2 linked regions of the Pontibacter liquoris genome follow. The protein of the gene in region 1 interacts with the protein of each later gene in a pairwise test. Links are inferred from orthologs where the notes say so. Each region holds a gene or a part of one and is shown on either strand. Other genes may lie near its edges.

What was found. Proteins that work in one complex are often made in the same cells at the same time.
Region 2: the proteins of rpe (region 1) and eno interact in binary tests that used the Escherichia coli proteins (3 or more experiments, as listed by UniProt). The link is inferred for Pontibacter liquoris from one-to-one orthologs.

Annotation. Positions count from the first base shown.
Region 1 is NZ_JALEBG010000001.1:2,002,887-2,008,014, reverse strand. The notes cover bases 1,265-4,209. They hold rpe (ribulose-phosphate 3-epimerase), read right to left. Parts: upstream 3,095-4,209; coding sequence 2,435-3,094; downstream 1,265-2,434. Other genes in these bases: LWL52_RS08240 (S8 family serine peptidase), read right to left, coding at 3,163-4,209; LWL52_RS08250 (TonB-dependent receptor), read right to left, coding at 1,265-2,418. In the rest of the region: more of LWL52_RS08250, read right to left, coding at 1-1,264; more of LWL52_RS08240, read right to left, coding at 4,210-4,824; LWL52_RS08235 (hypothetical protein), read right to left, coding at 4,828-5,128. UniProt on the Escherichia coli protein: Catalyzes the reversible epimerization of D-ribulose 5-phosphate to D-xylulose 5-phosphate.
Region 2 is NZ_JALEBG010000003.1:602,973-605,790, forward strand. It holds eno (phosphopyruvate hydratase), read right to left. Parts: upstream 2,140-2,818; coding sequence 862-2,139; downstream 1-861. Other genes in the region: hscA (Fe-S protein assembly chaperone HscA), read right to left, coding at 1-229; LWL52_RS19470 (FtsB family cell division protein), read right to left, coding at 473-772; carA (glutamine-hydrolyzing carbamoyl-phosphate synthase small subunit), read right to left, coding at 2,158-2,818. UniProt on the Escherichia coli protein: Catalyzes the reversible conversion of 2-phosphoglycerate (2-PG) into phosphoenolpyruvate (PEP). It is essential for the degradation of carbohydrates via glycolysis.

The DNA of each region.
Region 1 (5,128 bases):
GAAGCGGAGGTTCAATCGGCGGCCGGTCAGGTAATTAGGTACAGCATAGGTCAAGCCATTCACATCGGTTACATACGTATACGCCACCCTGTTCTGCGCATCGATCAGGTTGAGTACTTCCAGTCCTATCCAAAGACTTTGGAGCGATACTTTTTTTCGCTCTACGAGGTCACTTTCCAGCACGATCACTTTCGAGAATCCCACATCTACCCGTTTGTAGGACTTGCCATTAAACGCATTGCGGTATTCCGGCTGGCGGGGTGGGCCAAACGGAAGGCCACTGCCATATACCATGTTCAGGTATACCCGTACAGTAGGGTTATCAGGCAAGTGATCCTGGAAAAATACGCCGACATTCACCAACTGATCGGTGGGCCTGCGGATGTAACCCTGCTCCTGCCGCCCAACCGGTCTTCCCTGCGCGTAAACGGTCGTCGAATCGCCGTCCACATTCTCGCGGGTGGTCAGCAGCCCCAGGCTAAGCCACGACTCGGCTCCCTGGATAAATTCGCCGTTCACCCGCACATCAAACCCGGCCGCATAGGCTTTCGCGTTGTTACGCGCATAATAACGCAGCCGCACATTATCTACGTCATAGGGTACCACATTGGTCATGTGCTTGTAATAGGCTTCGGCTGTGAGTTTAAAATCCCGCCCCCACTTCTGGAACAGGTAATCGGTGCCGACAATAGCATGCAGCGATCGTTGCGCTTTCAGATTAGCGTTGAGTTCTCCTTCAAAATTGCGCAGCTCTCGGTAAAAGGGCGGCTGGTAGTATAACCCTACCGCAGCTTTAAAAGACAGATCCTGATTACGGGGCGAGATAAACGCATACTGCAGGCGCGGCGTGAGGGTCAGTTCGCGGTTAAAGTCCCAGTAACTGGCGCGCATCCCGTAGGTGATGGTACGCAGCGAATCAAGCTCAAAAGTATGCTGCACATAGCCATTATAGCGCACGCTCTGCAGGTCCTGGCGGGAATCCAGCAAATAAACGGGTTTAACAAAGTCAGCGGAATCGGTGAAACCATACTCTTCCAGCCGGTCGTCCATGTGTTCGAGGCCGATCTTGGCGCCTGCCAGTATTTTACTCCGGCCGCTCAGCTGCCACTCGTTCCGGCTTTCAGCCGTCAGTATACTTGCCTTTAAGGCATTGCGGGCATGGTCGAACTGGCTGCCGGCACCCCGGGTGCGTTCGTCCTCGCCAAAATTGTTGGCGTTCTGGCTTACATCGCTCAGAAGGTAAAATGCCTCCACATCCCGAAACTCCCGCTCCCGCGACTGCACGCCGGAAAGTATAAGCGAGGTTGTATAGTTCTGATTAAAACGATGCGCCAGATTCAAGCCAACCTGGGAGGTACGGTACTCCATCTGTTCGCGGCCATCAAAACCAACATACAGGCGCAGCGGCATGGAGCGGGTGCCGAAAGTGGTGACCCGGCTTTTGGGTATGACCAGGTAATTATTCCGGGCATAGCTTCCTAGTATTCCCAGCGTAGTGCGGCCAGGCTGTAAGGTGTCTTTGGTCAGGTTGATATGGATATAAACCTGTGCATCGGAGAAGTTAGGTTGATACTCGCCGTTTTCCTGCAGCCCCTGCAAGATATACTGGCTGTTTTTGTAGCGGGTGCCAAACAGGTACGAAACGCGCTTGTTCCGCGAGGCGGACTCTACGTGCAAAGCGCCTCCTGTGAGGCTACCCGTTACGGAAGCTGCAAACTTTTGGGGTTCTTTATACTTGATGTCCAGCACTGACGAGAGTTTGTCGCCATACTTGGGTTGCCAGCCGCCGGATGAAAATGCAATGCTGCCCACCAGGTCCGGGTTCACAAAGCTAAGGCCCTCCTGCTGGGCGGCCGTGATCAAAAAAGGCCGGTATATCTCGATGCCGTTCACATAGACCAGGTTCTCGTCGTAATTGCCACCCCGCACCGAGTAGGTGGAAGAAAGCTCGTTATTGCTCGAAACGCCGGGCAAGGTGACAAGGATCTTGTTAAAGTCACCGAAAGCGGAAGGAAGATTTTTGGTGAGCCGCGGATTCAGGTTGGTCATACTTACCTGCTCGCGGGTGTCGGTTTCGCGCTTGCCCCGCACATCCAGCGTACGTAGCTTCTGCAGGTCAGGCACCAGCGTAAAGGTCAAGTTAAGTTGTTGTCCGGCAGCGGCCGTCAGTGTTTTTTCCTGTGCCTCGAAGCCAATGTAGCGCACCTGCAATACCAGTTGTTCATTGGCTGGTATCGCCAGCCGGAAAGTGCCATCGGCTGCGGTGTGCGTACCAATGGTAGTGCCCTTGATACCCACGGTAGCTAGTTCCAGCGGTTGCTTTTCCTGGTTGAGTACTTTGCCTACCAGTAGGGCCTGCTGTGCCGAAACACCCATTGGCAAGAGTAGAAGCAACCATACCGACAGATATTTGAGCATCAGGCGTAGCGTAGCGTTATTTCAGGGAGACGCTTTTCAGGTCGGCAATTGTTTGCTCCGGATCAGCAGCCGAGAAGACAAAGCTGCCGGCTACCAGCACATCGGCTCCTTTCTGCAGCAAAAGCGGCGCATTCTCTTCGTTTACCCCGCCATCTACTTCGATCAAAGCGGACGAATTTCGGGCAAGAACCAGCTCTTTTAAAGTTTCCAGCTTACGGTACGTATTCGGGATGAACTTTTGCCCGCCAAAACCGGGGTTTACCGACATTACCAGCACCAGATCCAGGTCAGCAATGATATCCTCCAGACCGGATACAGGCGAATGCGGATTCAGGGCAACGCCCGCCTTGGCGCCGCATGCTTTAATCTGCTGGATAGTGCGGTGCAGGTGGCGGCAGGCTTCCAGGTGCACCGTGATCACATCAGCGCCGGCCTCCCGGAAACGCGTGATGTATTGCTCCGGCTCCACGATCATCAGGTGCACATCCATCGGCTTTTTAGCAAAGCGTTGGATGGCTTCCATCACCGGGAATCCAAACGAAATATTGGGCACAAAGCGGCCATCCATCACATCTACATGGAGCCAATCAGCTTCGCTGCGGTTCAGCATCTCCACCTCCGATTGCAGGTTAGCAAAATCAGCGGCAAGTATAGAGGGTGCGATCAGTGGTTTCATAGCTGTAAAGGTAAATTTTTTAATGAGTTTTCTGTAACACTAGCCCTGAATGTTGCGCTGAAATGGTATTATAGTTTTATCAGCCGCAGGGTAGCACTTTGGTTGCCAGCCCGCAGGCGGCAGATGTAAAGGCCTTGTTTTAAGCTGTGCCCCCGCAGCCCCAGTACCTGGCGGCTCTGGCCGGCAGGCAAGGTCTCCTGGTACACCATTTTGCCTGTGGCATCTACTATACTTAGCGCCAGGGGCTGCGCCCCCCATTCCGGCCCAAGCGTAAGGATGATCTCCTCCCCTGTAACCGGGTTGGTGATAAAGGCTGACGCTGCTGCCGATGCTTCGGGCAGCGCCGTTACGATACGGGCATAACTCGGAATACCATACCCGATCGCATTGTCGGGGGAATTTGCTTTGCTCCCGAGCTGGTGTAGCAGCTGAATTATTTCTATGTTGGTTTTGCCAGGATATGCCTGCCACAGACACGTTGCAAATCCTGCCATAATGGGCCCTGAAAAGGAAGTGCCGTTGCTTTGGCCTACATTGCCTGCTACATTCAGCACGTACGCTAGCTGGCCAAGCGCCACCACATCGGGTTTGATGCGGCCATCGGATGCTGGGCCAAATGAGCTGAAAGCCGCTTTCATACCCAAAGAGTCTACCGCCCCCACTGTTAATACAGAATCGGCATCTGCTGGCGCGGAAATAAAGTGCCAGGCTTTGTTTCCGTCGTTTCCAGCGCTTGCCACCACCAGTATACCTGCGGCAGCAGCCATGTCGGCAGCCCGGCTCACCAGGGCCGTGTTGCCATCCAGGTCGGCATAGGTATAGCTTTGCGCGGGGGCATCAAACGTAGTATAGCCAAGCGATGAATTGATCACATCGGCCCCGGCGCTGTCGGCATACTCCGCAGCCAGCAGCCAGTTGATCTCTTCCAGGGGATGTTCAGTTGCGGCATCTTCGGTGCGCAAAAGCAGGTAACTGGCCCCGTATGCCGTGCCCAGAAAGGTGCCCGGGGCATAAGCAGCCATGGTGCTTAGTACCGACGTGCCGTGCGCATCCCCGCCGAACACGTCCTGTTGGTTCAGCACAAAATCAAAAGTGCCCTGCAGCTGCTTGTTCTGTAAAAGTTGGGTCAGCGCCGGAATTGCATTTAGGTTCGGAAACCCGGCATCGAGCACGGCAATGAGCATTCCTTCGCCCCGAAAGCCGGCCTGGTGCAGGTCCACGGCTCCCAGCATATTGGCCTGGTGGAAAGCAGGCCCATAGTCCTGGGCACCTGCAGGCGCGGGAACCTTTATTGAAAAGGATAATTTCTGATCTTGCTGTAAAGGGTGGCTTTCCTGCCGGGGCTGGGCTATTCTGTTGAGGGTGTAGGAGCCTTTAACAAAAGGCAGCTTTTCTAACTGCGCCAGTTGTTCGTCGCTGCATTGCACAACGGCAGCATTAAACCAGCGGGAAGTATACCATACCGGTACCCCCTGTTTTTTGAGCTCACTCACATAGGCCGGGTTAACGGGCAGATCGCGCGAAGTTAAGGAAATGTGCTGCCGCTGCCGGCGCTCCAGGGACCGGGGCGACAGGAAAGCCTGGGGATTGTCTAAGGAAAAAGGAGTGCCTGCTTTATCGGTGAAGTATACCAGCCGCTTTTGCTCTATTGCTTCGGCCTGCTGCGCTCCCTGGCCGAGTACGGCCGGCACTGAAAGCAGAAGGAACAGGTAGAGGAGCAGGTGGCACATCGTTTATTTATGTCCGTAGGAAGTTAGTATCTCGTGGCGCTCATGGCCGTTCAATTTGTAGCCAATGGCATACTCGCACTTGCTGGATTCCATCTGATTGCAGTATACAATGCGGTTATACCGCATGTAGACCATGCCGATATCCTCGGCATAAACCTCCTGGCGGTCGTCAAAGCCGATCCAGCTTTCCGTGGGCGTTCCCTGCACCACCGTCAGCGTTTTGGGATAGGTCTTATCCCCGATCGTAAAAGGCTCTCCTACTTTATCATACGTATACGACTCCTTGCTCAGGTAATACTCCGAT
Region 2 (2,818 bases), on another replicon or contig:
TGGTGAGGTAGTCTTTGGCGGCTGTGCCCACAATGGTTTCGCCAGTTTGCGTAAAATGTACTACCGATGGCACAATAGTGCCCTGACCCTGGTCATTTATAGCAATGGGGGTACGGTCTTCAGGATGAATATAGGCCACCAAACTGTTGGTAGTGCCCAAATCTATACCTACAATGACCTCTTCTTGCTGAAGAGCGCCAGTAGAAAGGTTTATTGCAACTTTTGCCATAGTATAAATACTTACGTAAGGCCGCCGCTATACAGCAGCAGCACGATGGCGCAATTTACAAATAATTTAGGGAGGGAATGGGTTTGCGGCGGCTGAGGTTAGCGATGTTTATACCTGAAGTATAAAATAGGGGGTTTAAGCACAGAAGTGGCAGCCTTTGAAATCCCGGAACAAGCGGACGCTTGCGCCAGTGATTTATACTTTAAGCTCGGAACTCAGAACTCGTGACTCGGAACTATAGTCTTATTCTTCCTCTTTGGGCACAATAATAAACACGTCCTCGTTGGGGCGCTTCATCAGGTATTTTTCGCGGGCAAACTTCTCAAGCAGTTCCGGGTTACCCAGCAGCTCTTTGCGGTCCTTCTGCACTTCCTCCATCTTTTCGAGGTAATGTTGCTTGTCCTCTTCCAGGTCTGCCAGTTTTTTGCTCATCTGGTACTGCGTGATAAAATCATTGGAGTCAAAAAAGAGCATCCACACCAAAAACAACACCGACGTGATCAGATAGAAATTGCGGAATATTTTAGGAACGCGCTTCAGCATGGCAAAGGGATTAAGGTACTTATACAAAAATAAGGCTGTGAGTCATATAACCCACAGCCTTACCCATAAATATTTTTGAGCAGAAGTTCTTAGAACTTCTTGCCCGGGAAATAAGCCACTTCGCCCAGTTCCTCTTCGATGCGGAGCAACTGGTTATACTTGGCCATGCGGTCTGAACGGGAAGCCGAACCGGTTTTGATCTGGCCGGTGTTCAAGGCAACAGCCAGGTCTGCAATCGTGCTGTCCTCTGTCTCGCCGGAACGGTGGCTCATCACGCTTTTATACCCATGGCGGCGGCCCAGGTTAATGGCGCTAATGGTTTCAGTAAGCGTACCAATCTGGTTCACTTTGATCAGGATCGCGTTAGCGATTTTCTCATCTATACCACGCTGCAAACGGTTCACATTCGTTACGAACAGGTCGTCGCCTACCAACTGTACTTTATCACCAATCGCTGTGGTCTGCTGCTTCCAGCCATCCCAGTCGTCTTCAGCCATACCATCTTCAATAGAGATGATCGGATACTTGCGCACCCAGTCAGCCCAGAAGCTCACCATTTCAGAAGACGTCAGCTTATCGCCTGTTGATTTCTTGAAATGATAATGGCCGGTAGCCGCATCGTAGAACTCGGAGCTGGCCGCATCCATGGCGATCATAAAGTCGTCGCCTGGTTTGTAGCCGGCTGTTTCGATGGCCTGCAGCACTACCTGAATGGCTTCTTCGTTGGAAGCGATGTTAGGAGCAAAACCACCTTCATCTCCCACGTTGGTAGAAAGGCCTTTTTTCTTCAGCACGTTCTTCAGGTGGTGGAAAACCTCCGTGCCCATTCGCAATGCATCGGAGAAAGAAGCAGCGCCAACCGGCATAATCATGAATTCCTGGAAGTCGATGGAGTTATCGGCATGGCTGCCGCCGTTGAGGATGTTCATCATCGGCACCGGCAGGGTATTGGCGCTCACACCACCTACATAGCGGTAGATAGGCATGTTCAGTTCCTGTGCGGCTGCGCGGGCTACTGCCAGCGACACACCAAGTATGGCGTTTGCGCCCAGGTTGCTTTTATTCTCCGTGCCATCGAGCTCGATCATGATCTTGTCGATCAGGTTTTGCTCATATACCGGAAAGCCTACTATCTCTTCGGCAATCTTATCATTCACGTTCTTGACAGCTTGCAGTACACCTTTGCCCATGTACTTGCTCTTGTCGTTGTCACGCAGCTCTACGGCTTCGTGCACACCCGTGGAAGCACCGGACGGTACCGCAGCGCGGCCCAGGACACCTGTTTCAGTTACAACATCTACTTCTATCGTCGGATTTCCTCTTGAATCGAAGATCTGGCGGGCTTTAATATCAGTTATTAAGCTCATAGTTAGTTTATATTAGTTTTATTTGTTTTGTTCCAGCAGGGCCACAAAGTCATCAAAGAGGTACGTGGAATCGTGCGGCCCCGGTGATGACTCCGGATGGTATTGCACCGAGAAAGCCGGTTTGCCTTTCATGCGGATACCTTCGATGGTATTATCGTTCAGGTTGATATGGGTAACCTCTACCTGCGGGTGCTGCTGCAGTTGTTGGGCATCCACCACAAACCCATGGTTCTGCGATGTGATCTCGCTCCGGCCGGTGATCAGGTTCTTTACCGGATGGTTCAGCCCCCGGTGGCCGTTGTGCATTTTGTAAGTGGCAATGCCATTGGCCTGGGCCAGCATCTGGTGCCCCATACAAATGCCGAACATCGGCTTACTTTTCTCCAGAATTTGCTTTACGCTGTTAATGGCAACCGTGGTAGCCGCCGGATCACCGGGTCCGTTCGAAATAAAATAGCCATCCGGGTTCCACTTCTCCATTTCTTCAAAAGGCGTATGATACGGGAATACCTTTACGGCACAACCGCGCTGCACCAGGTTGTTGAGGCTGTTGCGCTTTACGCCCAAATCCAATACGGCCACCCTATACTTCACCTCTTCCGGCTGCATGTCATATTCGGCCTGTGTACTCACATGCGACGATAGCTCCAGGCCTTCCATTGAGGGAACTTCCTCTAAT